3 regions of the Mesorhizobium sp. USDA 3734 genome follow, and region 3 is predicted to be linked to each of the others. Evidence: predicted binding sites of a transcription regulator. Region 3 holds the regulator's gene; each other region holds the start of a gene.
The links. The regulator PhoB, encoded in region 3, activates phosphate uptake and scavenging genes when phosphate is short. The targets are predictions, from matches to a motif close to TGTCATNNANCTGTCAT.
Positions count from the first base shown of each region.

Region 1: the regulator PhoB is predicted to act here: its motif matches at 5,720-5,736, upstream of ACZ89F_RS30615 (DUF1045 domain-containing protein).
Region 2: the regulator PhoB is predicted to act here: its motif matches at 3,030-3,046, upstream of ACZ89F_RS10605 (esterase-like activity of phytase family protein).

Region 1 is NZ_JBWCCW010000001.1:6,407,479-6,418,203, reverse strand. It holds gene ACZ89F_RS30645 (SMP-30/gluconolactonase/LRE family protein) at 1-579, shown strand, start outside; gene ACZ89F_RS30640 (amino acid ABC transporter permease) at 580-1,272, opposite strand; gene ACZ89F_RS30635 (amino acid ABC transporter permease) at 1,276-1,941, opposite strand; gene ACZ89F_RS30630 (transporter substrate-binding domain-containing protein) at 2,005-2,829, opposite strand; gene phnN (phosphonate metabolism protein/1,5-bisphosphokinase (PRPP-forming) PhnN) at 3,160-3,789, opposite strand; gene ACZ89F_RS30620 (alpha-D-ribose 1-methylphosphonate 5-triphosphate diphosphatase) at 3,786-4,925, opposite strand; gene ACZ89F_RS30615 (DUF1045 domain-containing protein) at 4,973-5,680, opposite strand; gene iolB (5-deoxy-glucuronate isomerase) at 5,833-6,645, opposite strand; gene ACZ89F_RS30605 (hypothetical protein) at 6,650-6,868, opposite strand; gene iolE (myo-inosose-2 dehydratase) at 6,930-7,847, opposite strand; gene iolD (3D-(3,5/4)-trihydroxycyclohexane-1,2-dione acylhydrolase (decyclizing)) at 7,966-9,816, opposite strand; gene ACZ89F_RS30590 (bifunctional 5-dehydro-2-deoxygluconokinase/5-dehydro-2-deoxyphosphogluconate aldolase) at 9,851-10,725, opposite strand, start outside.
Region 2 is NZ_JBWCCW010000001.1:2,219,548-2,230,272, reverse strand. It holds gene ACZ89F_RS10615 (trimethylamine methyltransferase family protein) at 1-427, opposite strand, end outside; partial or broken gene ACZ89F_RS10610 (GcvT family protein) at 440-2,852, opposite strand; gene ACZ89F_RS10605 (esterase-like activity of phytase family protein) at 3,162-4,640, shown strand; gene ACZ89F_RS10600 (L,D-transpeptidase) at 4,718-5,503, opposite strand; gene ACZ89F_RS10595 (MATE family efflux transporter) at 5,675-7,147, shown strand; gene ACZ89F_RS10590 (TMEM175 family protein) at 7,231-7,806, shown strand; gene ACZ89F_RS10585 (hypothetical protein) at 7,825-8,106, opposite strand; gene ACZ89F_RS10580 (SDR family NAD(P)-dependent oxidoreductase) at 8,368-9,234, shown strand; gene ACZ89F_RS10575 (low affinity iron permease family protein) at 9,238-9,663, opposite strand; partial or broken gene ACZ89F_RS10570 (transferase hexapeptide repeat family protein) at 9,977-10,619, opposite strand; gene ACZ89F_RS10565 (CreA family protein) at 10,705-10,725, opposite strand, start outside.
Region 3 is NZ_JBWCCW010000001.1:7,365,017-7,375,741, forward strand. It holds gene pstS (phosphate ABC transporter substrate-binding protein PstS) at 366-1,424, shown strand; gene pstC (phosphate ABC transporter permease subunit PstC) at 1,487-2,476, shown strand; gene pstA (phosphate ABC transporter permease PstA) at 2,480-3,331, shown strand; gene pstB (phosphate ABC transporter ATP-binding protein PstB) at 3,328-4,131, shown strand; gene phoU (phosphate signaling complex protein PhoU) at 4,157-4,864, shown strand; gene phoB (phosphate regulon transcriptional regulator PhoB) at 4,884-5,573, shown strand; gene ACZ89F_RS35380 (ROK family protein) at 5,590-6,837, opposite strand; gene xylF (D-xylose ABC transporter substrate-binding protein) at 7,108-8,148, shown strand; gene ACZ89F_RS35390 (sugar ABC transporter permease) at 8,293-9,645, shown strand; gene ACZ89F_RS35395 (ATP-binding cassette domain-containing protein) at 9,656-10,456, shown strand; gene ACZ89F_RS35400 (CHASE domain-containing protein) at 10,608-10,725, shown strand, end outside.

The DNA.
Region 1 (10,725 bases), 960 kb from region 3:
GACGGCAAGCCGGACCGCCAGGGGCGTTTCTGGTCGGGCACCATGTTCGAGATGATGGGCCAGCCGATCGAATTCATCGGCGCGCTCTACCGGCTCGATCCCGACCTTTCGGTTCACAGGATGATCGATGGCATCGGTTGCTCCAACGGCCTGGCCTGGAGCCCGGATTCGAAGACCATGTATTTCTCCGACAGCCATGCCGGCGCGGTCTGGGCCTATGATTTCGATCCGGCCACCGGCGACATCGAGAACCGCCGCACCTTCATCGACATGACGGTGACCGGCGGCCTAGCCGACGGCGCCACCGTCGATGCCGAGGGCTGCTATTGGGTGACCATTCCGGTGACCAGCAAGGTCAGCCGCTACGATCCCGACGGCCGCCTGATGCAGACCGTGCTGTTGCCGACCGATCTGCCGACCTGCTGCGAATTCGGCGGCAAGGATCTCGACATCCTCTATGTCACCTCGGCCGTGCTCCGGCGTCCGGCCAGCCATTTCGTCGGCCAGAAAAATCCGGGGGGATTGTTCGCGCTCGACGTCGGCGTCAAGGGCTTGACCCTGCCGGCGTTCAGGGGGTGACTAAACAGCCGACATGACCAGCGGTGTCTCGATCTTGCGGATCATTCCGGTGGCGAAACGACGCTCGAGATAGCCGGCATAGAGCGACAGCGGCCAGCACAAGGCAAAGTAGATCAGCGACACCGTGCCGAACACCATCACCGGCTGGAAGGTCACCGTGTTGACCTGCGTGGCGGCGCGGGCGAGCTCGGTCAGACCGATCAGCGAGGCGATCGACGTCGTCTTGACGATCTGCACCATGAAGCCGACTGTCGGCGGCAGCATCAGCCGCACCGCCTGCGGGATGATCACCAGGCGCAGCGTTCGCGTGAAACGGAAACCGAGCGCGGTTGCCGCTTCCCATTGCCCCTTCGGAATCGCCTCGATGGCGCCGCGAAAAATCTCGCCGAAGAAGGCGCCGCCGTTGAGCGAAAAGGTGACGGCCGCCGCCACCCACGGGTCCGGCCGGTGGCCGAGGAAAGACGAGCCGTAATAGGCCATGAACAGCTGGATCAGGATCGGCGTGCCCATGAAGAACTGGATGTAGCCGGCGGCCAGCCAGCGCAGCGGCCGCGCCGGCGCCACCCGGATCGCCGCCACCACCAGGCCGATCAGGCCGCCGCCGGCAAAGGCGATCAGCGCCAGCAGGATCGTCCAGCGTGTCGCCAAAAGCAGGAACATCAATTCGTTGGGGCCGAAATCGCGCAGGCTCATGGTCTAGACCTTCCATCGGAACATGAGCTTGCCGATGCCGGCAAAGAGCAGGCTGGCGGCCTGCACCAGCGCGAAATAGATGATGGCGATGATGATGTAGACCTCGAAGCTGCGGAAGGTCTGCATGACGAGGTTGTTGGCGACCGCCGTCAGTTCCTCGGCCGCAATGGCGCCTACGATCGAAGTCCCCATGATCTGCAGGATGAACTGCGCCGACAGCGACGGGTAGACCGCGCGCGCCGCCGGCACCAGGACGACATGGCGGATGATGCGGTAGCGGCCGAGGCCGAGCGACTTGGCCGCCTCGATCTGCCCTTCGGGAATGGATTCGATACCGGCGCGCAGGATCTCGGTGGCGTAAGCGCCCAGATGCATCGAGAGTGCTACGACGGCCGCCGTGTTGCTCGACAGCTTGAAGCCGAACAGCGGCAGCGAGAAGAACACGAAATAGAGCTGGATCAGCAGCGGCGTGTTGCGGATCAGCTCGACATAACAGGCGATCGGCCACGACAGGAAGCGCGGGCCGAAGCTGCGGCCGACGGCTCCGAGGATGCCGATGGCGGTGCCGAACAGGATCGACAGCGCAGCCAGCTGGATGCTCTTCGCCAGGCCGCGCAGCAGCAGGTCGAGATGGATGAGGATCGGGCCGAATTGCAGGGCGGTTTGCACTGATATCCCGTCACGAGGTCAGGCAAGCGGGGCCGGCAAGGCCCCGCCTTCATTGAGGAATGATCAGAACACCGGCAGCGTCGGCAGCGGCTGGTTGCGGTACTTCATCGACAGTGCATCCAGCGTTCCGTCGGTCTTCATGGTGAACAGCCAAGTGTTGACCCACTGGCGCAGATTGTCGTTGCCCTTGGCGACGCCGATGCCGAAGTAGAAGGTCTTGAGCACGTATTTCTGTTCGAAGGCATCGCCGTTCTGCGCCTTCTTCAGATAGATCTCGCCGTAGTCGCCGCCGCCCATGGCGTCGATCTGGCCCGAGACCATGGCTTGCAGCAGCGAGGAATAGTCATCGAAGCGCAGGATCTCGATGCCCGGATTGGCTTCAGCCGCCTTGGTCAGCAGGCCGTCCTCGCCGGTGCCGCGCGTCAGGCCAACCTTCTTGCCGACGAGGTCGGCAACGCCCTTGATCGCGGTGCTCTTCGGCGCGATCACTACAGCCGACTGTCCGGCATAGGGGATCGAATAGTCGATCTGGATGGCGCGCGCCGGTGTGATCGAGAAGATCGAGATCACGGCATCGACCTGCTTGGTCAGCAGCGCCGGAATGCGGCCGGGCGAGGTGACGGTGACGAATTCGACCGGCACGCCCAGCGCTTCGCCCATCTTGTTGGCGACTTCGATATCGAAGCCGGTCGGCTTCAGGTTGGCGTCAAGAAAGCCGTAGGGCGGCGTCGTGGTGTCGATCGCGACGACCAGCTTGCCGCGCGAGATGATCTCGTCGACAGTCTGCGCCGAAGCGATTGACGGCTTGAGCGCCGACAGCGCCAGCACAATGCCGGCCAGCAAGGCACCGGCCCCTCTCAGGCCAACCCTTCTCAGGAAAGTCCGCATGTTTTCCTCCCATGCATTTTTGAGCGCCCGTGTGGCATCGCTCGTGCGGGGCGCAGACCGCTCGACGACGTAAAACAGGATCGGTATTTCGCGCGCTGGGTTCCCCTTGCAAAACCGGGGCGCAGCGCTCCTCCGCGACTTATAATGGTATGCTATTATAATATGTAAAGCCTGTCCATGAGCGCGCTACCAGTTCCGGCAGTCCTGATTGGTACCGGTACCATAATTTTCCATTTTATGGATGCCGTCAAGTCGCCATGGGGATTGGATAGGCGCTTGGCGCAAAGCCGTGGCCTGCGTGGCTGGGAATCGAGTTCGGAAACCGTCGGCCTAGATCAGGCCCGACATGTCGGAAAAAGCCATCGCCTTGCGCAGCACTTCGGCGAAGCGTTCACCGGCCGCCTCGCGCGGGCCGCTGTTGTCGATCGAGGTGACGCCAGGGCCGGATAGGGTAACACTGGCGCTGCGTGCCAGCCGCGCCAGTACTTCGCCTCGCGATTCACGTCCCCGCATTGCCAGCCGCTCGGCCAGCACCTCCGGCGAGGCGGTGATCTCGACGATGGCCAGATTGGCATAGCGTTCGCGCAAGGAGGGGATGATCGCGCGCGACACGTTGGCGACAGCAACACGGCCATTGGCGACAGACCAGTCGACATCGGCGGGGATGCCATAGCGCAAGCCGTGCGCTTCCCAGGAGATAGCGAAGGCGCCATCGGCTTCGGCCTCGACGAAGGCGGCGTCGGCCAGCGTGTCGTGATCCTCGCTGGCGGCATCGCTCGGCCGCGTGATGACGCGACGGACGAACTCTAGCCTTGTCTCGTCGGCAAAATGGTTGCGGGCGTAACCGATCACCGTGTCCTTGCCGGCGCCGCTTGGGCCGACCACGGCGACGAAGACGCCATCGCGGATCGGAAACGTCTCCGCGGACAGTTCACGCTCGATCAACGCCGACACCATCATGCGACCCGGCGTCCCTGCCGCCAGACGGTGCGCACGACCGGAACATGGTCGTCGACGCGAACGCGCACCAGATCGGCGCGACGGCCCTGCTCGATGACGCCGCGGTCGGTCAGGCCAATCGCCTCGGCCGGGTTTTTCGACACCATGGCGACCGCCTGCGGCAGGGAAATGCCTTCGACGACATCGCCGAGGAAGAACGCCGACTGGATCAGGCTGAAGGGAATGTAGTCCGACGACAGGATGTCGAGCAGCCCGTCGCTGGCCAGCGTGCGGGCCGAGACGTTGCCCGAATGCGAGGCGCCGCGCATGACGTTGGGCGCACCCATCAGCACGCCGAGCCCGGCCTCCTTCGAGGCCCTGGCGGCTTCTTCCGTGGTCGGGAACTCGGCGACGCGCACGCCCTGCTCGATCGCCTCGCCGACATGGCCTGTCGTGGCGTCGTCATGGCTGGCCAGCACGATGCCGCGCTCACGGCAGGCGGCGGCGATGTGGACACGGTTCGGTCCCGAATTTACGGCCGATTCCCCCATCCGCTTTTCGCAGAACAGCTTGAAGTCGCGGTCGGTCAGCTTCAGCTTGCGCTGGTAGTAATAGGCATAGGTTTCGAGATTGACGAACTGGCGCTGTCCGGGCGCGTGGTCCATCAGCGATGCCAGCTTGACCCGTTCGTCGCCGTCGAAATTGGCGAATGCCCTGAGGCAGTCCGGCGCCGAAACCTCGCAGCGCAGATGGATAAAATGGTCGGCGCGCAGACGATCCTGTTGGACACTGTCCTCGATCGCATCGGCCAGCTTGCGGATATCGGCTAATGTCAGGTCGGCGTCTTCGTCCATGCCGACGCGCAAGGCGTCGAGCACGGTGGTGATGCCGGCGGTTGCCACCTGCGCGTCATGGGCAAGCACGGCGGCGATCGGGTTCCAGCGCACCTTGGGCCGCGGCGCGTAGTGGCCCTCAAGGTGGTCCGTATGGAGTTCGACCAGTCCGGGAATGATGTAGTCGCCGCCCATATCCTCGCCTATCCGGCTGGTGCCGGCTTCGATGCCGGCGATAAAGCCGTCGCGCAGCACCAGCGAACCCTCGACGATCTCGTCGGCAAGCACGATGCGGGCGTTGTGGAGGACAGTTTCGGCGGTCATCTCAGGCAGTCCTTGGTTGTTCCGGCTGGGGTTGTTCCGGCAGGGTGTCAGGCAGTTTTTCTGGCCGGGCGGCGCCCGAGCGCGTGATGCGAGAGCACCATGAACGGTCCGCCCGGTTCGGTTTCGACAAACAACGTCAGCGCATCCACCAGCACCGGCTGCTGCAACACCTGTGCGAACAGATTGTCGATTGCTAGGCGAAGACGAGGGCTTTCCTGTGACGCAGCCCGGCCGGACAGCGTCATGTGGAAGCGAAAGGTTTCGAAGACATAGGGGTAGCCCCACTGGCAGAGATTGCGAAACTCGGCCGGCTTCAGCGAATCCGGGCTGCGCCGCTCGATTTCCGCCTCGGTCAATGGCGCGCGGAACCGGTCGAAGCCGAGCACCACATCATCGGCGAAGCGATTGAGCGCCGGCAGCGGTCCTTCCGGCACCAGTGCGAAGAAGCCGTCGATCTGGCTGACGACGAGGCGCGGGATGGTCACCACCGGCGTCGCATCGGCAAAATGGTCGAGTGCGGCGCGCAGCGAGGCTTCCGTCTCGTTGGCAGCCAGGCGGAAGGGTGCTTTCAGCGTCGCGTGGAAGCCGTAGCGGCGCGCCGAAGCGGTGTGGAAAGCGACTTCGGCCGCCGACAGGTCGGCCACCGCCTCGACCGGCTTTGTCGCGGCACCAAACGGGTCGCGGCCGAGCCAGTTGGCGGCGATCCGCGCCAGCGATTCGTCCTGCCGGGGGGTGAAATAGATGGCGTAGCGCATGGATAGTCCTCGTCAGCTCCGCTGCCATAGGTGATTTCCATGACGGATTGACGAAGCCTTGCAGGCATTCAGGTAACAAAACGGTGCGGCCGGGTCATTAGCCGACGATTTTTTCGTGCTGGACCAGTTGTCGCGAAGGCTGAACGGGTCGATCAGGCCTTCATCAGCCATTCGTGCTCGGGCGCATTGTGGAATTTCCACGTCCGCTTCGGTCCGGCCATGACGTTGAGATAGTAAAGGTCGTAGCCATGGCAGGCGGCGCAGGGGTGATAGCCCTTGGGCACCAGCACGACATCGCCATCCTCGATCGCCATCGCTTCATCGAGCGCGCGATGGCCATTCTTGTCGGCGTCGGTATAGACGCGCTGGAAGGCAAAGCCCTGCGGCGGGTTGAGCCGATGGTAGTAGGTTTCCTCGAGATAGGATTCATCAGGCAGATTGTCCTGGTCGTGCTTGTGCGGCGGATAGCTCGACGTGTGGCCGCCGGGCGTGATGACCTCGACCACCAGCAGCGAATCGGCCGGCTTGCCTTCGGGCAGAATGTTGGTGACGTAGCGCGTGTTGGTGCCCTTGCCGCGCACCTCCTGGCCGAGATCGTCCGGTCCGATGACGCGAACCGGCAGGCCGCCGCCAAGGCCCGGCGCCGAGCAGATCGCGAGTTCCAGCTCGGTATCCGCGCTCACCGACCAGTCCGATCCCTCAGGGACATAGACCGACCACGGCTTGCCCTCGAAGGGTGACATGCGCTCGCCGAGCAGGCCGAGATCCTTGCCGCCAGCTTTGGCATTGCCCTTGCCGGTGACGAACACCAGGCAGACTTCGCGATCCTCCGTTTTTCCGGAAGCCGTCTCACCGGGCTTCAGCCGATGCAGGTCGAAACCGACATAGGTCCAGCCCGCGATTTGCGGTGTCACATGGGCGACCCGGCCATGGCCCTTGTCGGCCTTCACCAGCAGCTTCGACATCGGGTTACTCCTTCGGTTCGGGCTCGACCGTTGCCTTGCCCTCTTCGGCCGGTTTGTAGAGATAAAAAAACTGCCAGACGGCGTAGCCGGCGAAGCCGAGCGCGATCATGCCCCAGAACGGCGTGCCGGTGGCGAATTCGATGATCGACCAGATGACGCAGACTGCGACGACGGCGACACGCCGCCACAAAGGCCGGAAGAAGGGGTGCTCGGAATCTTTCATCTGACCAACCTACAGCAACCCGGCTTCGCCGAGAACCGCCGCATCAGGCGTTGGGAAAGCTCTAGGCATTCGGAAAGCCTTGCGTCTCAACCGTGTATCCGGCGGCGGTCATGACGCGCATCAATTCCTTGTAGCCGACCTCTGCCATCCTGAGCGGCGGGTTCTTCTTTGGATCCTGCTCGGCCTCGACCACGAACCAGCCCTCATAGCCATGGTCGGCAAAGCGCTGCACGATGGCGCCGAAATCCAGCGAGCCGTCGCCCGGCACTGTGAACGCGCCCAGCGCCACGGCGTCGAGGAAGGACTGTTTCGTGCGGTCGAGCCTGTCGATCACGCCCATGCGCACGTCCTTCACATGCACATGGCTGATGCGGGTGTGATGGTTGTCGATGGCGCGCAGAACGTCGCCGCCGGCGAAGGCCAGATGGCCGGCATCGAGCAGCAACGGAATGCCGGCTCCGGAATAGCGCATGAAAGCATCGAGTTCCGGCTCGGTCTCGACCACCGCCGCCATGTGGTGGTGATAGGCAAGCGGCATGCCCTGTTCGGCGCACCATTCGCCAAACGCGGTGAGGCGCTTGGCATAGGCCTTCATCTCGTCATCCGACAGCTTCGGCTTGGTGGCCAGCGGTTTGGAGCGGTCGCCCTGGATCGAGCGGCCGACCTCGCCATAGACGATGCAAGGCGCGTTCACGGCCTTGAACAGGTCGATCATCGGCTGGATGCGATCCTTGTTGTCAGCCATCTCCCCATCGACCAGCGTGCCCGAAAACCAGCCACCGCACAGCCTCACGTCGGCTGCCTTCAGGATCGGCAGCATGACATCGGGATCATTGGGAAAACGCCGGCCCATCTCCATGCCGGTGAAACCGGCCGAGCGCGACTGGCGCAAGCATTCCTCCAGCGACACATCATCGCTGAGCTCCGCAAGATCGTCGTTCCACCACGCAATGGGGGACATGCCCAGTTTGGCTTTCAAGTCGTCACTCCGGTCCTAAAACAGTTCATTTCTTGCTCGTTGGCGCCGCCCCTCATCTGCCTGCCGGCATCTTCTCCCCGTATAGAGACGGGGAGAAGGAGGAGCTTCAGCGCCTATATCAATCGCCAATGGTCTGCATCTGCCGCTTTTCGTCATACGCCTTGCGCGCCGCGTTGACCTGCGGCCGTGCCGACACTTCCGGCACCGCCACATCCCACCAATGGCCTCCGGCATCGGTGGAAACCAGCGGGTCGGTGTCGATGACCAGCACCGTGGTGCGCGTATTCTTCTTGGCTTGTGCCAGCGCGTTCTCCAGCCCGGCAATCGACGGCACCTTTTCGGCAATCGCGCCCATGCTCGCCGCATGCGCGGCGAAGTCGATGTCAGGCAGGACCTCGTGGCGCGAGTCCTTCAGCAGATTGTTGAAGTTGGCGCCGCCGGTCGCCATCTGCAGCCGGTTGATACAGCCATAGCCGCGGTTGTCGAGCAGCACGATGGTCAGCTTCAGGCCGAGCATCACCGACGTGGCGATCTCGGAATTCAGCATCAGATAGGAGCCGTCGCCGATCATGACGACGACCTCCTCGTTTGGCTTGGCCATCTTGGTACCGAGCCCGCCGGCGATCTCGTAACCCATGGTCGAGAAGCCGTATTCGGCGTGATAGGAACCGGGCGCGCCTGCTTGCCATAATTTGTGCAGTTCGCCCGGCAGGCCGCCTGCGGCATGCAGCAGCGTCACACTGGAGCCCATGGCGCGCTGCACGGCGCCGATCACCTGTGCATCCGATGGATAGGCGGCATTTGTCGACGCCGTCACCTTGGCCGCCTCGGTCTGCCAGGCCTTCTTGCCGGTGGCTGCATTCTCGGTCCAGGTGGAAGGTGCCTTCCAGCCCTTCAGTGCCGCGCCGAGTTCAGCCAGGCCCTCGGCCGCGTCAGTGACCAGCGGCAGCGCCCGGTGCTTGCCGGCGTCGAAAGGCTGCACGTTGAGCCCGATGATGGTCTTGCCGGAATTCTTGAACAGCGCCCACGAGCCGGTGGTGAAGTCCTGCAGGCGTGTGCCGATGGCAAGCACGACATCGGCTTCCTCCGCCAGCCGGTTGGCGGCGGAAGTGCCGGTGACGCCGACCGCCGCCATGTTGAGCGGATGATCGTCCGGCAGCGAGGATTTGCCGCCTTGCGTCTCGCAGACAGGAATGCCGGCGCCCTCGGCGAATTTCGCCAGTTCGTCCGACGCCTGCGAATAGAGGACGCCGCCGCCGGCGATCACCAGCGGCTTCTTCGCCCCCTTCAACGCCGCCACCGCGGCGGCAAGCTCATGGCGGTCCGGGCGCGGCCGGCGCTGGTGCCAGACCCGCTCGGCAAAGAAGCTCTCGGGATAGTCATAGGCCTCGGCCTGGACGTCCTGGCAGAGCGACAGCGTCACCGGGCCGCAATCAGCCGGATCGGTCAGCACCTGCATGGCGCGGCTCAGCGCTGGAATGATCTGCTCCGGCCGGGTGATGCGGTCGAAATAGCGCGACACAGGACGGAAGCAGTCATTGACCGTCGCCGTGCCGTCGGAGAAATCCTCGGCCTGCTGCAGCACCGGATCGGGGATGCGGTTGGCGAAGACATCGCCGGGCAGAAACAGGACGGGCAACCTGTTTACATGCGCAAGCGCCGCCGCCGTCACCATGTTGAGCGCGCCGGGGCCGATCGAAGAGGTCGCGGCCATGAAGCGGCGGCGGAAATTGGCCTTGGCATAGGCGATCGCCGCATGCGCCATCGCCTGTTCATTGTGGGCGCGGAAGGTCGGCAATTCGTCGCGCACCTGGTAGAGCGCCTCGCCGATGCCCGCGACATTGCCGTGGCCGAAGATCGCCCAGACGCCGCCGAAGATCGGGACTTTTTTGCCATCGATCTCGGTCATCTGGCGGCTGAGGAAGCGGGTCAGCGCCTGCGCCATCGTCAGGCGGATTGTCTTGCTCATGATGTTTTCCTCCGCAGTCCTGCGTCGCGTCTTCTTATGCTGCTTTGCGGCCGCGCGCGGCAAGCCACGCTTCGGTCAGCTGTTCGAAGCGCGAAGCCATGTCGGCGATAGCCTCGTCATCCGACATCTTGCCGGCCAGCCATTGTTCTGCTGCATGGACGAAGATGGTGCGGCCGACGGCAAAGCCCTTGACGATGGGTGCCTTGGCGGTGGCGGCGAAAGCCGCTTCCAACTCGTCCTGCGGCGCCTCCAGGCCAAGCAGCACGACACCCCGGCACCATGGATCGTGCTTCAGGATGACGGCTTCGATCTTCGCCCAGGCGCCGCTCGACGCCTGTGGCTCGAGCTTCCACCAGTCCGGCTTGATGCCGAGCGCATAGAGCTCCTCCAGCGCGCGCGGGATGGTCGTGTCGTCGAGCTTGCCATGCTTGCCGGCGATAATCTCGACCAGCAATTCGCGGCCGACCTTGCGCGCGGCCTCGAACAGCGAGCGTAGCTTCTGCTGCTGCTCTTCCTTCAGTGCCGCCGGATCGTCGGGATGGTAGAAGCACAGGCACTTGATGCAGTGATCGACCGGCCATTCGGTGAGCTGCGAGCCGATGTCCTGCGAGAATTCGAAGCGCAGCGGCCGCGAGCCCGGCAGCTCCACCGGCCGGCCAAGCCAGGCGAAGGGATGACGGGCGAACTCGAACATCGCCTTGCGGCCATGTTTCTCGTCGATCAGCATGCCGTAACCGTCGCGGCCGTTGGCGACCTTCGCGGCGGCCTTGACCGCCAGCACCTTGAAATCACGGATGCGGGCCGGATCGGCGCCGGCCTTCGCAGCCACATCCTCGAGCTGCACGCGGTGGTCGCAGGCGAGCGCCATCAGCGAGGGAATGTCACGCCGGCGCGTCGTTGCCCAATGGA
Region 2 (10,725 bases), 5.1 Mb from region 3:
CGCGCTCGAGATCGGTGACGTTCGGCGCCCCGCACCCGGCCAGGAAGGTCATCGAGCCGAGTTCGAGCGTCAAATCTCGGGCGCGGGACCCGGCATGGGCGTGGATCGACTTCGGCGCCGAGGCGAGTGCTGCGGTTACCATGTCACGGCCGATGCGCACCATGTCTGTGTCGGGGTCGACTAGGGCGCCTGCATTGGCGAAATACTCACGCGCCTGCGGCAGCAGGACCTTGATGCCGAGCTCTTCCAGCACGCGCAGAGCCGTGTCGTGGATGGCGGCGACCTGATCGTCCGAAAAAATCGGCTGCGGCAGGAACGGGTTCTTCAGCGACCGGTAATTGGGCCGGCGGCTGCTTTCGCTGCCGGCCTCGCCCGTGCGTCCACGCCGGCGCTCGCGCCTGCTGTCCCGTGCCGCGTCATCGACCATCAGAAATCCTCCTCATTGCCGCATCGCCTTGCCCAGGGGATCGTAGGGTGAAGCCGCGATGACACGCGCCGGCCGCTCCTCACCCACGACATGCACCGAGAGCGCGGTGCCCTCGCCTGCGAAATCGCGGTCGACAAGCGCCAGCGCCAGGCTCTTGCCAGCCGTATAGCCATAGCCGCCCGAAGTGACGAAGCCGACGCGCCGGCCTTGGTGCCAGACCGGTTCGAAACCGCTGGCGTCGGCGTCGAGCACATCGATTTCCAGGGTCACCAGGCATTGGCCGCTGCCGGCATCCCGCTCCTTCAGCGCCGCTTCGCGGCCGATGAAATCACCCTTGCCGAAAGTGATGAAGCGGTCGAGACCGGTCAGGCCGGGCGTATAGCCTTGCGTGAATTCGCGCGACCAGATGCCGAAGCTTTTTTCCAGCCGCAATGCGTTGAGCGCATAGTAGCCGATTTCGGCCAAGCCGAGATCCTCGCCGGCGGCCAGCAGGGTTTCGCGCAGAGTGGCATGCATGGTGGCGGGGCAATTGATTTCGAAGCCGAGTTCGCCTGATATCGACAGCCGCGCCACACGTGCCTGCACCATGCCGATGTCGAAAGCGCCGCAGGCCATGAATGGCAATGCCGCGCCGGACACGTCCTGATGCGTCGTGCGCTCCAGGATCTTGCGTGCATTCGGCCCGGTCAGCAGGAAGCCGCTCATCGTGTCGGACAGGTCGGCGACGGTGACGCCCTGCGCCGCATGGCTCTCGAACCAGCGCATGTGGAATTCTCTGAGATAATAGGAGCCCATCAGCCAATAGGCGCCGCCGCCCCAGTTGAAGACGGTCAGGTCGCCCTTCAGCCGTCCGTCATGGCCGAGCATCGGCGCCAACCTCGCCTGTCCTGCTTTCGGCAGCTTGCAGGCGAGCAGCCGGTCGAGCCACGCTTCAGCGCCAGGCCCCGAGACCGCATAGCGCGAATAGGCCGAGATATCGACGAGACCGGCGGCGCGCCGCACCTGCAGCGCCTCGTCGCCGACAATGTCGAAGGCGTTGGAGCGGCGCAGCGTCGTGTTCTCGCGAAAACCCATCGGCGCGAAATAGGCCGGGATTTCCAGGCCCCAGAACGCCGTCCATTCGCATCCCGCCGCGCTCATCCCGTCATAGGCGCCGGGGCGTTTGAGCGGCCGGCCGGCCGGCAGCCGCTCATTGGGAAAGGTCATGACGAAGCGGCGCGAATAGAACTGGCGCGTCGTCTGCCTGAGATATTCCCGGTTGGCGGCGAAAGCACCGTAGCGAGCGATGTCCATGCCGAATATGTCGGCCTGCGGCTCGCCATAAATCATCCACTCAGCCAGCGACTTGCCGACGCCGCCGCCCTGGCTGAAGCCGGCCATGACGCCGCAGGCGACCCAGTAGTTCTTCAGGCCGCGCACCGGCCCGACGATCGGATTGCCGTCCGGCGTGAAGGTGAAGGCGCCGTTGACCCATTTGCGGATACCGGCCGTCGCCAGGCAAGGGAAGCGCTCATGCGCCTTGGCGAGTTCCGGGCTGATGCGGTCGATGTCTTCCGGGATCAGCTCGATGCCGTAATCCCACGGCGCGCCGTCCATGTTCCAGTGCTTGGGGTTCTGCTCGTAGACGCCAAGCAGCACGCCCTTGCGCTCCTGTCGCAGATACGAAAACCCGTCGAGATCGACGGCGATGCCGATCTCCCGGTCAAGTGCTGCGATCTCCGGAATGTCCTCGGTGATGAAATAGTGGTGCTCCATCGGCGTCACCGGCAGGTCGATGCCGGCCATGCGGCCGAGCTGCTTTGCCCACAGCCCGCCGGCATTGACGACATGCTCGGCGATGATGGTGCCCTGCTCCGTGACGACATCCCAGCGCCCGTCGGCACGCGCCCTCAGCTCGATGACCCGGTTGCGCAGGATGATGTCGGCGCCGCGCTTCTTCGCAGCACCCGCATAGGCGTGCGTCGTGCCGTACGGGTCGAGATGACCTTCGTTGGAATCATGCAGGCCGCCGAGAACGCCGGTGACGTCGACGATCGGACAGATCGCCTTGATCTCGTGAGGCGTAACCAGCCGCGCGGTCTCGATGCCGACCGACTGAAAACACCGCCCAGGCCGATTTCAGCCACTCCCAGCGCGCGGGATCGCTGGCGATGTTGACGCCGCCGGTCATGTGCAGGCCGATATCCTGGCCGGATTCGGCTTCGATCTCACGGTAGAGATTGATGGTGTAGTCCTGCAGCGCGGCCACGTTGGGGTCGGCGTTGAGCGCATGGAAGCCTGCCGCCGCGTGCCAGGTCGAACCAGCCGTCAGTTCGGCACGCTCGATCAGCGCCACATCGCTCCAGCCGAACCGCGTCAAATGGTAAAGCACCGAGGCCCCGACCACGCCACCCCCGATGACGACAGCGCGGTAGTGCGACTTCAAGGCTTCCCCTCCACGGTTAGTCCGAAGGCTGGACCATATACGCACTAGACATAAGTGTCCAGTGCCAGCGCACGCGCGTCTTTTCGTCGACCGGAGTCCGACGGAGTGATCAATTCTTTCCGCCAGGCGCACGTTTTTATCGGCAAGTGAAGAAGACGGCGGGCGTGCACCACGCGCTGTCACGCAAGCATCATGTTCGCGCCGTAGACCGCGTTTCGGGGAGGCGCGCGCGGCATCATCGATGTCGCACCTCTTTCAGCTTTTCGTCCTGCGGCCGCTCCGGCACATCTGTCACAAAGAGGATTGTCCATGAAACACCTGCACCGAACCGCGTCGCTCGGCGTCGCGCTGGCATTGTTCACCGCCTTGACCCCGGCGCTCGCCGACAGCACCGCGACCGTCGGCGGCCTCGTCAACAAGGGCCTGGTCGGCGTCGGCCGCATCCCGGCCGCTCAGCGCGACAAGTTCGGCGAGACGTTCGGCTCGGGCTCCGGCATGTCGATCGACACATCAGGCTGGACGCATGACGCCGCCGGCTACAAGGGTTCGCTCTGGCTGCTGCCGGACCGCGGCTACAATCTCGTCGGCACCACCGACTACCGGCCGCGCCTCAACACGATCGGCATCGAGTTTGCCCCGGTCGCACCGGGTGCGGCACCCGCTGCCGGCCAGGAACAGACGGGCGTTAAGGCAACGCTTGCCGACACCATGCTTCTCACCGACGACAAGGGCGCTGATGCTACCGGCCTCGATCCGCTCAACGGCGTGCGCGCGGCAAGCGGTGACATGCCGGTCCTGCCGCAGGCCGACAATGGCAAGCTGGCGCTCGACAACGAAGCCATCGTGCGGCTGCCCGACGGCTCGATGTTCATCTCCGACGAATACGGCCCGAACATCTACCGGTTCTCCGCCGACGGACATCTGTTGTCGGCGACCCAGCCACCGGCTGCGCTGGTGCCGATGCGCCACGGCGCGCCGAACTTCGCCTCGGACAATCCGGGTCCGGGTGCCGCCGAGCCCGATCCGAAGGATCCCGATACCGGTCGCCAGAACAACCAGGGTCTTGAAGGCATGGCGATGACGCCGGACGGCAGGTTCCTGATCGCCGTGCTGCAGTCGGCAACCAGGCAGGATGGCGGCGATTCCGGCTCGACCCGCCAGAACACCAGGGCGCTGGTCTATGACGCCTCCGACCTCGCCCATCTCAAGCTGGCGCATGAGTATGTCGTGCCGCTGCCGGTGTTCAAGGATGCCAAGGGCAAGACCAAGGTCGCCGCGCAGAGCGAGATCGTGGCGCTCTCCGACAAGACCTTCCTGATGCTGGCGCGCGACAGCGGCAACGGCCAGGGGTTGAAGGGCGACACTTCGCTGGTGCGCCAGATCTTCGTCGTCGACGTCTCGGCCTCGACCGACATCGCCGACGGCGCCTTCGATGCCGCCGACAAGCCGCTGGCGCCCAAGGGCGTGCTCGACCCGTCGGTGACGCCGGCCAAGCTGACGCCGTTCATCGACATCAACGACAGTGCCGAACTCGGCCGCTTTGGCCTGCACAATGGCGCGCCCAACGACAAGAACAACCTGTCGGAGAAGTGGGAGGCGATGTCGGTGGTCAGCGTTCTCGATCCGAAGCTGCCCGACGACTACTTCCTGTTCGTCGCCAACGACAACGACTTCCTCGCCCAGGACGGCTTCCAGGTCGGCGCGCCCTACAAGGCCGAAGACGGCGCCGATGTCGACACCATGTTCCTGGTCTATCAGGTCACGCTGCCGGGGCTCGCCAAGAAGTAACTACGGCACAGGCGGGCGCGCTTGGCGCGTCCGTCTGGGGCCTTTTCCTGGAATTGTTCCAGGCAGGTCGTGACGGCTTACTTCAAGAACTCCACGTCCTTCGGGACACCCGCATCGATCGGCTCGGCGGTCCTGCTCGACACGGCCATGATCTTGCCGGCAGCCGACAGGTTGGGACGCACGAAGACCTGGGCGGGGCCGTTGACCCGGCTGTAGAGGTCGATGATGTCCTGGTTCATGAAGCGGACACAGCCGGACGAAGCGTTCTTGCCGATGGAATCCCACTCCGGCGTGCCGTGCAGACGGTACATCGTGTCCTTGCCGTCGCGGAAGAGATACAGCGCGCGGGCGCCGAGCGGGCTCTGCGGGCCGGGTGGCATGCCGTCCTTGTATTTCGCCAATTCCGGCCGGCGCTGGATCATTTCCGGCGGCGGCGTCCAGACCGGCCACTTCTTCCTCGCCTGAACCATGGCGCTGCCGGTCCATCCGAAACCGGCCTTGCCCAGGCTGACGCCATAACGGATGGCCTTGCCGCCGTCGCGCACCAGATAGAGAAAGTGCTCGGAGACATCGACGACGATCGTGCCGGGTTTCTCTCCGGTCGGGTCGGACACGATCTGGCGCACGAACTTCGGATCGAGCTTGGCGACCGGGATTGCCGGCAGCTGATAGCCCTCATCGACGCGCGCCGCATACATGCTTGCGGTGTCGCCGAAAGCCGGATCGCTCGGTGCTGCCACCGGCGGCGGCGCCACGTCCGTCGTGGTGCACGCCGAAAGAGCCACGGAGGCCGCGCCCAAGGCGGATGCACCGAGGAACGCGCGCCTGCTCAGGCGCTCATAAAACAGCGGAATATCGGACATGAACCCCCCGGTCTATCCAAGATATGTAGGAATGCGGCCCCACGCACCGAGGATCAATATCCCATTCCGGAAGCTTTGAGAACATGATTAGATCAAGGCACGACCTGTTCCGTTGAATCGGCAATCATCGCGGACCGCGACTTGAAACAAACCTTCGCCGAGTTGCCAGCCATGGACGAAAAAATGCCCACGCGCCGGCGCACCGGCGACCTGACCAGCGGGCCGATTCCGCGCACGCTTTTGCTGTTCGCCCTGCCGGTGCTCGGCTCCAACGTGCTGCAGTCGCTCAACGGGTCGATCAACGCCGTCTGGGTCGGCCGGTTCCTCGGCGAATCGGCACTGACCGCCACCTCCAACGCCAACCTCGTCCTGTTCCTGATCCTCGGCACGGTTTTCGGCATCGGCATGGCGGCGACCATCCTGGTGGCGCAGTCGGTCGGCGCCCGCGACCTGCCCGAAGCGCGCCGCATCGTCGGCACCAGCGCCACCTTCTTCTTCCTGGTCTCGATGGTGTTCGCGGTCTGCGGCTGGATCTGGGTCGATGCCATCCTGGGCGCGCTCGGCACACCGGCCGACGCCTTGCCGCTGGCGCGCTCCTATCTGCGCATCATCTTCGTCGCCGTGCCGATGATGAACCTCCTCTCCTTCGTCATGACCGTGCTGCGCGGTGCCGGCGATTCGCGCACGCCGTTCTTCTTCATGGCGCTGGCCGTCGTCCTCGACATCGTCCTCAACCCATTGCTCATCCGTGGCATCGGCCCGTTTCCCGAACTCGGTATCGCGGGCTCCGCCACGTCCACGCTGATCGGCCAGACGGTGAGCGTGATCGCCATCCTCATCGTGCTTTATGTGCGCAAGCATCCGCTGCGGCTGGCCGGCGCCAACCTCGCTTTGCTGCGTCCCGACCCCACCTTGCTGCGCATCGTCGTCTTCAAAGGCGTGCCGATGGGCCTGCAGATGATCGTCATCTCCGTGGCTGCATTGACGGTAATGGGCATGGTCAATTCCTACGGCTCGCAGGTTGCCGCCGCCTACGGGATCGCCGCGCAGCTGTGGACCTACATCCAGATGCCGGCGCTCGCCATCGGTGCTGCGGTCTCCTCGATGGCGGCGCAGAATGTCGGCGCCGGGCGCTGGGACCGGATCGGCCGCATCGCCGCCTCCGGCGTCGGCTTCAACCTGGTCCTGACCGGCGCACTGGTTGCCGTGCTGTCGGTTTTCGACCGTTCGGTGCTGAGCCTGTTCCTGAGCAGCGACAGTGCTGCGATCGACATCGCCGTCCACATCAACGGCGTCGCGTCGTGGTCGTTCATCCTGTTTGGCATCACCATCGTGCTGTTTGCCACGGTGCGCGCTACTGGTGCGGTGATGCCGCCGCTGATCATCCTGGTGATCTCGGTGCTGGTCGTACGCACCGGCTTTGCCTATTTCATGCGCGGCGTCATCGGCGAAGAAGCGCTGTGGTGGAGTTTCCCGGCCGGCTCGATCGCGTCGCTCGTGCTGGCCGCCGCCTATTACCGCTTCGGCCGCTGGCGCACCATGCACATGATCGAGGACAGGCCGGCCGCCGGCGAGCCGCCGGACACCGGGCTCGGTGTGCCGCGCGGACGCGCGCATCTCTCGCCTGAAACGCCGAACGGCTGAGGGTCCAGCCGTTTATCGGCCCTTCAACATCCGCTAAGAGTTTACCGTCTTTCGACAATCCGTTGCGGGCAAAGGCGGGATCCATGGGCAAAGGCAGGGTAGAGGCATTCACCGACGGCGTCGTGGCCATCATCATCACCATCATGGTGCTTGAGCTGAAAGTGCCGCATGGCGAGGATTTCTCCGCCTTGGTGCCGTTGTGGCCGATCTTCTTCTGTTACGTGCTGTCCTTCATCAATGTCGGCATCTACTGGAACAACCTGCACAACATGTTCCACGCCGTGCAGCGGGTCGACGGCCGCGTGCTGTGGGCGAACCTCAATCTGCTGTTCTGGCTGTCGCTGATGCCGGTGACGACGGCCTTCATGGGCGAGAACCACTTTGCGCCGGTGCCGGTCGCCGTCTATGGCGCCGACCTCGCGCTATGCGCCATCGCCTACACCATACTGGCCGCCGCGCTGCATCGCCTGCACGGCAATGACACCGCCTTTGCCAAGGCACTGGGCAACGACCGCAAGGGGAAGCTCTCGCTGGCCGTCTACATCGCAGCCGTCGTGCTGACCTTCGTCAGCCAGTGGATCGGCGTCGCACTTTATGTGCTGGTCGCGATGGTGTGGCTCGTGCCGGATACGCGTTTTGCGCGGGTGATCGATAAGTAGCTGCTTCCCAGCACTACTCTACTTGCGCATCGCTTTCAGTTTTTCCGCCACCGATGCGGCAAGGTCGGCATAGCGCTCCTCCAGCCGTTCCGCGGCCTTGATGATCGAGAAATCATGGCCGAACTTTTCCAGCGCCATGCGCAGTTTCTCGACGAATTCGGCTTGTTTCTCCAAGGCGGAAAAGAGCGTCTTCACCTGCGCTTCGCTGATGTCGGGATTGGCCAGCATCTGCGGCACCTCACGGCCCATCTGGTCGCCGGTGGCGGTTTGCTCCTTCAGAATTGCGACCCAGTCCGTCAATCAGGAAATCTCCATTTGTCCCCGCAAAAGTCTTCTTTTGCCGGGGCAACATGCGCAGCCTCGACCCGAGCGGTCAACCCGGGCCAATGTATGTCGCCCAAAAGTGCGCGGCGGGTTTGGGACGCCGACATGCACAAAAACAGGATCCCGAGCACGCCGCACGGACCTCCCTCAAACGTGACGCGCATTGGGCGGGCAGAGGCTTGCGCAAGCCGGTTCCAGCGCTAAGTTCGGCGCCATCGAAGAAGGAAACCATCGCCCATGATCACCGACGCCGAGATTCAGACCGCCCTGCCCGCGCTTGGCCCCGGCAACGCCGCCGTCATCACCGGTGCCGCCAGCGGCATCGGTCTTGCGGCCGCCAAGCGGTTTGCGATGATGGGCATGAAGATCGTGCTGGCCGACATTGGCGGCGCGCGCCTTGACGACGCCGCGCGTGCCGTCTCTGCGATTGCCGGCGACGATGCCGTGCTTGCCGTCGCCGCCGACGTTTCGAAGGCGAAGGAGGTGGACCGCCTCGCAGAACGGGCGTTCGGCGCCTTCGGCGACGTGTCGCTGTTGATGAACAATGCCGGCGTCGGCGACAACCCCGGAAAGCCCTGGGAAAACCGCGATGCCTGGAAACGGCTGCTGGACATTAATTTCTGGGGTGTCGTGCATGGCGTCGAGGCCTTCACGCCGCGCATGCTGGCCTCGGCCAGGCCGGGCCTGATCGTCAACACCGGCTCCAAGCAAGGCATCACCATGCCGCCAGGCAACCTTGCCTACAATGTCTCCAAGGCCGGGGTGAAGACCTTCACCGAAGGCCTGGCGCATGCGCTGCGCAACGAACCCGGCGCTCATGTCGCCGCGCATCTGCTGATCCCCGGATTCACTTTTACCGGTCTCACTGAGGGCGCGACGGAAAAACCGGCCGGCGCCTGGACCGGCGAACAGGTTGTCGATTTCATGCTGGCATCCCTGGCCAGGGGAGATTTCTATATCCTGTGCCCGGACAATGAGGCTGCGCGGCCGCTGGATGAAAAGCGCATGGCCTGGGCGATCGGCGACATCATCGAGAACCGTCCTGCCCTGTCGCGCTGGCATCCGGACCACAAGGACGCGTTCGCCGCGTTCATGAAGGGCTGATCCTTACGCCGCGTGCTTTTTCGGCCCGCGCTTCTGCGTCACGGCCTTCTTCGCCGCCATGGCGGCGATCTTCTCGTCATGCCGCTTGGCCGCACGCTCGCATTTGTCGCGGATCTCCTCAACTTCGGATTCGGTCAGGTGCTCGATGCCGATGAAGTGGTTGTGACCCTCGCCGACCCGGATCAGTTCGTCGAGCTTGGCCTGGATCGCCGCACCGTCGCGATTCTGGGTGTTCTGGATGAGGAACACCATCAGGAAGGTGATGATGGTCGTGCCCGTATTGATGACGAGCTGCCAGGTGTCCGAAAAGCCGAACAACGGACCGCTCACCGCCCAGACGATGACGATCAGGCAGCAGACGGCAAATGTCAGCGGCAGGCCGGTTATATGGGCGACCCAGTTGGCGATCTTGGTGAAAAGCTTTTCCATGTACCGAAATCCCTCAACGCTGCGACGCGATGAGAAACAACCGGCGACCGTCTCAGGTTCCCGGCGCAAACAAATACAAGCCGCACAATTGAATACACGCATAAAGAGAATACGGCCGAAAACACACTTTACGGGTTCAATGGCACAGTAACCGTGCAGGCAAGAGAGCCTGTTCCTTCCGCTTCACAGCGGTTTACCTCCAGCCCCTTCCGCTGCGCCACCCCCGCATGGCGGAAGGGGTTTCAGTCTGTGGAGCGCGGAGCATGGTTTCGCAAAAGCGCCGCCCGGTTAGCGTCGACGTGTTTGTGGAAGCTCAAACGGCGTCGTTTTCCCAGCGGTCGAGGAAGGCTTCGATCGGCATTGCCCTGCATGTCGGGAACCGCTCTGGCGAGCTTTTCGACCGGCCAATCCCACCAGGCGAGAGCTTCGATCCGCGCCGCAATATCCGCAGCGAAGCGTGGCCGGAGCGCCTTCGCCGGCACGCCTGCGACGATTGCATAGGGCGGCACGTCCTGCGTCACCACTGCGTTGGCGCCGACCACCGCGCCATTGCCGATGGTGATCCCGGGCATGATCACCGCGCCGTGGCCGATCCAGACATCGTGGCCGATGGTCACGGCTTTCGCCTGCCGCCGCTCGCGGAAGGCGGCGTCGACGCCCAGCCAGCGAAAATACTCGTTCGGACGGTAGCTGACCTTGTGCTGGGTCAGCCGCTCGATGGGATGCTCCAGTGCGTTGACGCGGCTGTTGGCGGCGATCGAGCAGAATTTCCCGATCGTCGTGTAGATCGCTTCCGAGTGGCGTTCGAAATAGGAGAAGTCGCCGACCGTGACCTCGCGCAGCACCACCCGCTCGCCGATCGAAGCATAGCGGCCGAGCTTGCACGCCTTCAGCTCCGCGGTCGGGTGGATGCGCGGCTCGGGGTCTTTCGGGACGAGATTTTCAGAACGGTCCATGCGGCGCTTTACTTCAGAGCAATTGCTCCTGCAAGGCAGGAGCAATTGTCCGTGGGGCCAATCAGCACAAAAGACGCCCACCCGCCTATTGCGGCTTGCCTTTGCT
Region 3 (10,725 bases):
CGGGAGCAGCGACCGCCGGCATGAGACAGCGTCAACCTACCCCAACGGACCTGTTTTCGGCGATGGCCCGGCCACGACACCGTCTGGCCGAGAGCAACGCGCTCCCGTCCGGATTTTCTTTGCCGAGGCGGCGATGCCGAAACCGCGGGCCAGCCGTGGTCTGAAACGGCGCAAGTGCCTGATTCCCGGAGCAAAGCCGGGCTCTATCGCGAGCGCCTGCCGGCCGGCATTTTCCTCACTCCGATGACGCGTTACCGGGGTGACATCAAACTGTCATGCGACTGTAATAATCGAAGGCTATTGGCCTCAGCGGGCGCCGAGAGGAATGGCGCCGAGAGACCATCTTCCGAACAGGAGCAGGCCACATGAGACATTTCATCCGCTCGGCGGCCGTTGCGATTGCAATGGCCGCGGCGTCCACCCTCACCCTTTCCGCGGCAATGGCTGCGGACATCTCCGGTGCTGGCGCCACTTTCCCCTATCCGATCTACGCGAAGTGGGCTGATGCCTACAAGAAAGAGACTGGCAACGGTCTCAACTACCAGTCGATCGGCTCTGGCGGCGGCATCAAGCAGATCAAGGCCAAGACTGTTACCTTCGGCGCCTCCGACGCGCCGCTGAAAGGCGAGGATCTCGAGTCCATCGGGCTCGTCCAGTTTCCGATGGTGATGGGCGGCATCGTCCCCGTCGTCAATCTGGAAGGCATCAAGCCGGGCGAACTGGTTCTCGACGGCCCGACCCTTGGCGACATCTTCATGGGCAAGATCACGCAGTGGGACGACGCCGCGATCAAGAAGCTCAATCCGGATGCCAAGCTGCCTTCGCAGGCGATCGCGGTGGTGCATCGCTCCGACGGTTCGGGCACCACGTTCAACTTCAGCTACTATCTCGCCGACGCCAACGCGGACTGGAAGTCGAAGGTCGGCGTCAACACGGCACTCGAGTGGCCGGTTGGCATCGGCGCCAAGGGCAATGAGGGCGTTGCCAACAACGTCTCGCAGACCGGCGGTGCGATCGGCTATGTCGAATACGCCTATGCCAAGCAGAACAAGCTCACCTACACCGACATGATGAACAAGGATGGCAAGAAGGTTGAGCCGACGGCTGCAGCCTTCTCGGCCGCGGCCGCCAATGCCGACTGGAACTCGCAGCCGGGCTATGGCGTCATTCTCGCCAACCAGGCGGGTGCGGAATCCTGGCCGATGACGGCGGCAACATGGGTTCTTCTGTACAAGAAGCCCGATGATGCCGCTGCCACGGGTGAAGCGCTCAAGTTCTTCGCCTGGTCCTATGCCAAGGGCGACGAGATGGCCAGCGAACTCGACTACGTCCCGATGCCTGACAACGTGGTCAAGAGCATTGAGGAGACCTGGGCCAAGGAAGTCGTCGGCAGCGACGGCAAGCCGATCTACTCGGCCATGTAATCCTTGACAGGGAGGGCGCCTTCCAGGCGCCCTCCCGTTTTTCTTTCGAACGCGAGGGCTAGATGACTACCGTTTCCGAAGCCATGCCATCGTTAGCCGCCATGCAGGCCAGGGAAGCGACGGTGCGGCGCTTCGCGCTCACGGATGCGATTTTCCGGGCGGCCACACGCTTCTCCGCCATTCTCGTTCTGCTGATCCTGGGCGGCGTCGCGATTTCGCTGTTCGTCGGATCATGGCAGGCGATGTCGACTTTTGGCGTATCGTTTCTGACAACCGAGAGCTGGAATCCGGTCACCGAGAAGTTTGGTGCGCTGGCGCCGATCTACGGCACCGTCGTCACCGCGGCCATCTCCATCCTGATTGCGGTGCCGATCGGCATCGGCATTGCGATATTCCTGACCGAGCTGTGCCCGCGCCCGCTGCGTAGGCCGATCGGCATCGCGGTCGAACTTCTGGCCGGCATCCCATCGATCATCTATGGCATATGGGGCCTGTTCATCTTCGCTCCTTTCGTGCAGACCACGATCCAGCCTTTCTTCATCAATCTTTTCCATGACGTCCCGGTATTATCGAGCCTCTTTGCCGGCCCGCCCTACGGCATCGGCCTGCTGACATCGTCGATGATCCTTGCCATCATGGTGCTGCCCTTCATCACCTCGATCACCAAGGACGTCTTCGACACGGTGCCGGCGGTGCTGAAAGAGTCCGCTTACGGCATTGGCTGCACGACCTGGGAGGTTACGCGCCGCGTCGTCATTCCCTACACCCGCGTCGGCATCATGGGTGGTGTCATGCTGGGATTGGGCAGGGCACTTGGCGAGACCATGGCGGTGACCTTCGTCATCGGCAATGCGCACCGTATCAGCGCCTCGCTGTTCGCGCCTGGCACGACGATTTCAGCGACCATCGCCAATGAATTCACCGAGGCCGATGGCGAGCTTTACACGTCATCGCTGATTGCTCTGGGCCTGATCCTTTTCGTCATCACCTTCCTGATCCTTGCCATCGCACGTTACATGCTGATGCGCATCGATCGCCGAACCGGAGCCTGACCGATGTCGACAGCCACATCGCTTCACCGCCGTCGCAAGACGAGGAATTCCGTGATGATGACGCTTTGTCTGGTCGCGGCGGGCATCGGCCTTGCCTGGCTGGCGCTCATTCTCGGCGCGCTTCTCTACAAGGGTCTCGCAGGCCTTTCGTTGTCGGTGTTCACCGAAATGACGCCGCCGCCCGGCGATGCCGGTGGCCTGCTCAACGCCATCTATGGCAGCGTGGTGATGACGGTCATCGCCGTCATCGTCGGCACGCCGATCGGCGTGCTGGCCGGGACCTATATGGCCGAGTATGGCCGCTTCTCGCGCCTCACCACGATCGTGCGCTTCATCAACGACATCCTGTTGTCCGCACCGTCGATCATCATCGGCCTGTTCGTCTACGAGCTCCTGGTGCGGCCGATGGGGCATTTCTCGGCCCTTGCCGGTTCCGTCGCGCTCGCCATCCTCGTCATCCCGGTTGTCGTGCGTACCACCGAAGACATGCTGAATTTGGTGCCGAACGCCTTGCGCGAAGCCGGCACCGCGATCGGCGCGCCGCGCTGGGTGGTCATCAAGTCGGTGGCCTACCGTGCCGCGCTTTCCGGTATCGTCACCGGCATCTTGCTGTCGATCGCCCGCATCTCCGGCGAGACGGCACCGCTGCTCTTCACAGCGCTCAACAACCAGTTCTGGTCGAGCAATCTCAACGCGCCGATGGCCAGCCTGCCTGTCACCATCTTCCAGTTCGCTCTCAGCCCTTACGAGGAATGGCAGCAACTGGCCTGGACCGGTGCACTCATCATCACATTGACGGTTCTCGCGCTCAGCATCGTTGCTCGCAGCCTGACCGGACGCAGAGAGGACAAATGAGCCAGATGTTGTCTCCAGACATGACGATCGCTGCCGAGGCAGCCGCCAAGATCAAGATCGAGGTGAAGAACCTCAACTTCTACTACGGCCAGTCGAAGGCGCTGAAGGACATCACGCTGTCCTTGCCCGAGCGCAGCGTCACCGCCTTCATCGGGCCTTCGGGTTGCGGGAAGTCGACGCTGCTGCGCGTCTTCAACCGCATCTACGAACTCTATCCCAAGCAGACCGCCGAGGGTCAGGTGCTGCTTGACGGCCAGAACGTCCTCGACCGCTCGCAGGATCTCAACCTGCTGCGGACCAAGATCGGCATGGTGTTCCAGAAGCCGACGCCATTTCCGATGTCGATCTATGAAAACATCGCTTTCGGCGTCAGGCTCTATGAAAAGCTCAGCAAGTCCGAGATGGACGGCCGTGTCGAGCAGGCGCTGAAGCGCGCGGCACTCTGGACCGAGGTCAAGGACAAGCTCAACGCCAGCGGCCTCAGCCTCTCCGGCGGCCAGCAGCAGCGGCTCTGCATCGCCCGCACCGTGGCGGTGAAGCCGGAAGTCATCCTGCTCGACGAGCCGGCCTCGGCGCTTGACCCGCTGTCGACCGCCAAGATCGAAGAGCTGATCGACGAGTTGCAAGCCGACTACACGATCGTCATCGTCACCCACAACATGCAGCAGGCGGCGCGCGTGTCGAAGCAGACGGCCTTCATGTATCTGGGCGAACTGGTCGAGTTCGACCGCACCGAGAAGATCTTCACGTCGCCCCGCGAGAAGCGCACGCAGGACTACATCACCGGCCGCTTCGGCTGAGTTCAGGCATACGAGGGACAAGATCATGGGCGAACACACAGTCGCTTCTTTCGACGAGGATCTCGGACAGATCAGCAGGCTCATCAGTGACATGGGCGATCTCGCCGGCTCGATGGTCGGTGGCGCCACCAAGGCGCTTTTGAATTCCGACAACGCCCTGGCACAGCGCGTCGTCTCCGACGATGCGATCATGGATGCGCGCCAGCGCGAGCTCGACGACCGCGCCATCACCTTGATCGCCAAGCGGCAGCCGATGGCCGACGATCTGCGCCATGTCGTCGGTTCGATCCGCATGGCCGGCGATCTCGAACGCATCGGCGACCTTGCCAAGAACATCGCCAAGCGCGTCGGCACCGTCGGCCTCAGCGTCACGCCGCGCGAGTTGTCGCATTCCATCGACGCAATGGCGCAGCTGGTGCTGATCCAGGTGCAGGGCGTGATCGAGGAGTATGCGGCCCGCGACGCCGCGGCCCTGGCAAAACTGCGTGCCGACGACGAACGCATCGACGTCAAATACACCTCGGTGTTCCGCGAACTCCTGACCTACATGATGGAAGACCCGCGCAACATCACGGCCTGCACGCATCTGTTGTTCTGCGCCAAGAACCTCGAGCGCATCGGTGACCATGTGACCAACATCGCCGAAAATGCCTATTATGTTCTGACCGGCACGCAGCTGCCCGCCAATCGTCCGAAGCAGGACGAGACGGCAATGTCCGCGCCGGCGGCATGACGACAGGGGTGACCAGTCTATGATCGCGCCACGCATCATGGTGGTGGAGGATGAGGAGCCGCTAGGCGTGCTGCTCCGCTACAATCTCGAATCCGAAGGCTACCAGGTCGAGGTGGTGACGCGCGGCGACGAGGCCGAGATCCGGCTGCAGGAGAACGTTCCCGACCTTCTGGTGCTCGACTGGATGGTGCCTGCGGTTTCCGGCATCGAACTCTGTCGTCGGCTAAGAATGCGTCCCGAGACCGAGCGGCTGCCGATCATCATGCTGACCGCGCGCGGCGAGGAAAGCGACCGCGTGCGTGGCCTGTCGACCGGCGCCGACGACTATCTGGTCAAGCCGTTCTCGACACCGGAATTCATGGCTAGGGTAAAGGCGCTGCTGCGCCGCGCCAAGCCGGAAGTGCTGTCCAGCGTGCTCAAGGTCGGCGACATCGTGCTCGATCGCGAGTCGCACCGGGTCTATCGCAAGAAGAGCGAGATCCGGCTCGGGCCGACCGAATTCCGCCTGCTCGAGTTCATGATGCGCCATCCCGGCCGCGTGTTCTCGCGCAGCCAACTGCTCGACAATGTCTGGGGCGAGACGATCTATATCGACGAGCGCACGGTCGATGTGCATGTCGGCCGGCTGCGCAAGGCGGTCAACAATGGCCGCATGCCGGATGTCATCCGCACCATTCGTGGGGCCGGATACGCGATCAGGGAAGACTGAACTCCCTCGTTTGAACTCACGCCACGTTCTTGCCGGTGAGGCCGGATCTCGTCTGCGCGCCGGGTGCAAAAATCTCCTGGTCGACGAAGGTCAGCGCGCGCATGGCGCAGCCTTCGCGGATCAGCGGCAGTTCGTTCGGCTCGGTGTCGAAGGAAATCGATTTCGAGTGCTGGCCGCCGGCGGTCTGGGCAATCGCCTTGCGCAATGCGGGCTCGATCAGGTCGAAGGCAGCGGCGCTGACGCCGACCATGGCAACGGGCGCCGGATCGATCAGCGCGAACAGGCTGCCGAGACCGTAGCCGAGCGCTTCGCCGGCCTTGCGATAGGCCTCGCGCTCGGGGCCATCCTTTTCGCGGGCCGCGGTCGCCAAGGCGCGCATGTCGGCGTCGCTGACATCGGCGACGGGTTCTGCGTCCTCACCCAACTGCCTGGCGTTGCGCCAGATGGCGTAGTTGCCGGCATAAGCTTCGACGCAGCCGCGCCGTCCGCAGCGACACAGCGCACCGTTCGGCTGATGGATCATGTGGCCGAACTCACCGCCCGAGGAATGAGTGCCGGTGAACAGCTCGCCCTTCAGCACCAGGCCCATGCCGATGCCGTGCGACAAAAGGATGGCGATGAAATCGTCGCGGTAGCGATCAGGATCTCGCCATCGCAGCGCTATCGCCATCATGTTGCAGTCGTTTTCCATGGTGGCGGGGATGCCGAACTCGTCCTCGAGTATGTCGGCGAAGGCGATGTCGGTGTGCGGCGTGATCGGCGACCACAACATGGCGCGGGCGCGGGTGTCGGTGATGCCCTGGATCGCCAGCGCGATGCGGGCGACGCTGCGGACGTCAAGGTCGGGGTCCTCAAGACGGCGCCGCACGATGGCGACGCATTCGCCGATCAGCGCCTCGCGGGACATCGTCAATGTGTCCAGCCGGCGCTGTTCCTCTGATATCACTTGGCCGGCATAGTCGATGACGGCGACGGAGAGAAAATTCAGCGACAGCACCACGGTCATCACCGCCGCCGCTTCCGGATTGAGGCCGAGGCCGACCTGCGGCCGGCCGCGTTTGAGCGAGCCGGCCTCGCTTGGTTTGCTTTCGGTCAGGATGCCTTCGCCGATCAGGTCGGAGGAGATCGCCGATATGGTCGAGTGGCTGAGGCCCGTGGTCGCGGCGATCTCGGTGCGTGATGGTTGTCCGGCGCGGCGCACGGCCGCAATCACCATCGCCCGGTTGCGCCGGCGCAAATCGTCGTGGCGGATTCCGACCGACATGTTTACTCAAGTCCTCCCGGTCGCCGCGGCTCTCCGTGCCCCTCGAACGCTGTCGGCAACGCAGGCAAATACTGGCAGAAGCCGCCCACTCTGTCATTTATTTATTCCGGAGCTCGAAAAAAATTCGCGAGCACATCAAAATCCATCAGAATCAATGTTGACAGCGTTCGGGTGTTGGACCAGTATTTTTTCGAGGCTCGAAAAAATAGAGCCTCTGTGCCGGCCTTCGGGTCAGTTTGGTCGCGCCATACGCGGCGCAGGGAGGATATTATGAAAAGATTCACAGCCGCCATCCTGGCGGGTGCCGCCATGTCGCTGACGCTCGCGTCGGTTGCGCAGGCGAAGGACAAGGTCATTGGCGTTTCGTGGTCCAACTTCCAGGAAGAGCGCTGGAAGACCGACGAGGCCGCCATGAAGACGGCGATCGAGGCCGCCGGCGACAAGTACATCTCCGCCGATGCGCAGTCCAATCCCGGCAAGCAGCTTACCGATGTCGAAAGCCTGATCTCGCAGGGCGCCAATTCGCTGATCATCCTGGCGCAGGATGCCTCGGCCATCGGCCCGGCGGTGCAGAAGGCGCTGGACGAAGGTATTCCGGTCGTCGGCTATGACCGTCTGATCGAGAACAAGGACGTCTTCTATCTGACCTTCGACAATAAGGAAGTCGGCCGCATGCAGGCCCGCGAAGTGTTCAAGGTCAAGCCGGAAGGCAACTATGTCTTCATCAAGGGTTCGGGTGCCGATCCGAATGCCGACTTCCTGTTCTCGGGCTCGATGGAAGTGCTCAAGGAAGCCATCGACAGCGGCAAGATCAAGAATGTCGGCGAGGCCTATACGGACGGCTGGCTGCCCGCCAACGCCCAGAAGAACATGGAACAGTTCCTCACCGCCAACGACAACAAGGTCGATGCCGTGGTCGCGGCCAATGACGGCACAGCCGGCGGCGTCGTCGCGGCGCTGACGGCGCAGGGCCTTGCCGGCACCGTGCCGGTCTCGGGTCAGGACGGCGATCACGCCGCGCTGAACCGCATCGCGCTCGGCACGCAGACCGTGTCGGTGTGGAAGGACGCGCGCGAACTCGGCAAGAACGCCGCAGAGATCGCCTCGCAGCTCGCCGACGGCAAGAAGACGAGCGACATCGCCGGCGCCAAGGACTTCACGACGCCTGGCGGCAACACCGTCAAGTCGCTGTTCCTGACCCCGGTTGCCATCACCAAGGACAATCTCAACGTGGTCATCGACGCCGGCTGGATCAAGAAGGACGAAGTCTGCGCGGGCGTCGCCGCCGGCACCGTCGCGGCCTGCAACTGATCTGGATCACGTCGAAATATCTGAACGCCGCGGCCTAAAAGCCGCGGCGTTTTCTCAAAAAGATTTGTGTTTCCGCATCACGCGGATAGCTTCTAGGCTGGGTTCCGGCATCCGCGTCAGACGGCCAGCCGGTGGGAGGAAATCATGACCGATACGACGTCCAACCCGCAGGCCGACACAGCACGTGCGTCGGAACTCGGCGCGGTCGCCCGGTTCCTGAAGGCGACCGAGATCGATACCCGCATGCTCGGCATGATCGGCGCCCTGCTGATCATCTGGATCGGGCTGCATGTCATTTCCAGCCTGCGCCTTGGCGTCAATCCGCTCGATTTCGACAGCCGCACCTTTCTCACGCCGCGCAATCTGTGGAATCTGTCGGTGCAGACATCGGCGGTCGCCATCATGGCCTGCGGCATGGTGCTGGTCATCGTCATGCGCAACATCGACCTCTCCGTCGGTTCCGCCGAAGGCCTGATCGGCATGGTGATGGGCTTTGCCCAGGTGCATTTCCTGGTCCGGTTTGTCGGGCTCGAACTCGGCAATCCGTGGATCTGGGTCCTGGCATTGGTCATCGGCCTGGCGCTCGGCCTGCTGATCGGGGCCTTTCAAGGCTTCGTCATCGCATATCTCGAAGTGCCCGCCTTTATCGTGACGCTGGGCGGACTGCTGGTCTGGCGCGGTGCCGCCTGGTGGGTCACATCAGGCCAGACGGTGGCACCGCTTGACGCCACCTTTCAGCTCATGGGCGGCGGGCCATCGGGATCGATCGGCGCGACCTGGAGCTGGGTCGTCGGGGTCGTCGCCTGCCTCGCCGTGGTGTTTGCGCTGTTCAACGGGCGGGTGCAGCGCAAGCGTTTCCGTTTTCCGCTGCGTCCGATCTGGGCCGAGACGCTGCTCGGCGTCGTCACCTGCGCCGTCATCATGGGTGCGGTCTGGCTCGCCAATTCCTATCCCTGGCCGATCGGCATCGTGAACAGATATGCGGCCGCCAACAACATCACCGTTCCCGAAGGTGGCCTGTTCATCGCTCACGGCATAGCCATACCGGTGTTGATGGCGATCGCCGTCGGGCTGGTCATGACCTTCATCACCAACCGCACCCGTTTCGGCCGCTATGTCTTTGCCATCGGCGGCAATCCCGAGGCTGCCAATCTCGCCGGCATCAACACGCGCTGGATCACCATGAAGGTGTTCATGATCATGGGCGTGCTGGCGACGATCGCCGCCGCGATCTCCTCGGCCCGGCAGAATTCGGCGACCAACGTGCTTGGAACTCTGGACGAACTGCTGGTCATTGCCGCCGCCGTCATTGGCGGCACATCGCTCGCCGGTGGCTCGGGAACGATCATCGGTGCCATGCTTGGCGCGCTGCTGATGCAGTCGCTGCAGTCCGGCATGGTGCTGCTCGGCGTCGACTCGCCGCTGCAGAGCATCGTCGTCGGCGCCGTGCTGGTCATCGCCGTCTGGCTCGACACCGTTTATCGCAAGCGCGTCTAGGAGGCATGCCATGACTGACAAGACTGCTCCTGCAGCCACCGCGCTGATCGACATGAGGAACATCTCGATCGCCTTTGGCGGCATCCGCGCTGTCGACGACGCCTCGATCGATCTCTTCCCGGGCGAGGTCGTGGCGCTGCTCGGCCATAATGGCGCCGGCAAGTCGACGCTGATCAAGATACTGTCCGGCGCCTACAAGCGCGACTCCGGCCAGATCTTCGTCAATGGCGAGGAGGCATCGATCTCCAACCCGCGCGACGCCAAGAAGTATGGCATCGAGACGATCTACCAGACGCTGGCATTGGCCGACAATGTCGACGCCGCCGCCAACCTTTTCCTCGGCCGCGAGTTGATGACCGCCTGGGGCACGCTCGACGACGTCGCCATGGAGGCAGAGGCGCGCAAGGTGATGGGCCGGCTCAACCCCCGCTTCCAGCGCTTCAAGGAGCCGGTGATCAAGCTGTCGGGCGGACAGCGGCAATCGGTGGCGATCGCGCGCGCCATCCTGTTCAACGCACGCATCCTGATCATGGATGAGCCGACGGCAGCGCTTGGTCCGCAGGAAACGGCGCAGGTCGGCGAACTGGTCAAGCAGCTCAAGTCCGACGGCATCGGCATCTTCCTGATCAGCCACGACATCCACGACGTGTTCGAGCTCGCCGACCGGGTCTGCGTCATGAAGAACGGCCAGGTCGTCGGCACGGCCCGCACCACTGACGTGACCCAGGACGAGGTGCTCGGCATGATCATTCTGGGCAAATGCCCGCCCGGCGCCATTCCTGGACCGGGGGCGCTGAAGATCGCGGCCTGAGACCGCTGAAGATTGCGGCCCGAGGTCAGACCAGATCGCGGGTTGCCGATCACGTGATGTGCCAGCCGTCAGCATGGCTTGGCCTTGCCATTGTGTTGGCGCGGCGACTTGCCCATAAAGGTCTCAATTCGCTCAGGGACCACATCATCCGTTGAAGAAGCTTTTTCCAATCGTCGCGTTCATCGCCGTTGCGCTGATCAGCATGACGATGGCGGGGTTTGCCTATTTCGCGACGCAAGAGGCCGCCCGCATCAAGTTCGAAGCGACGG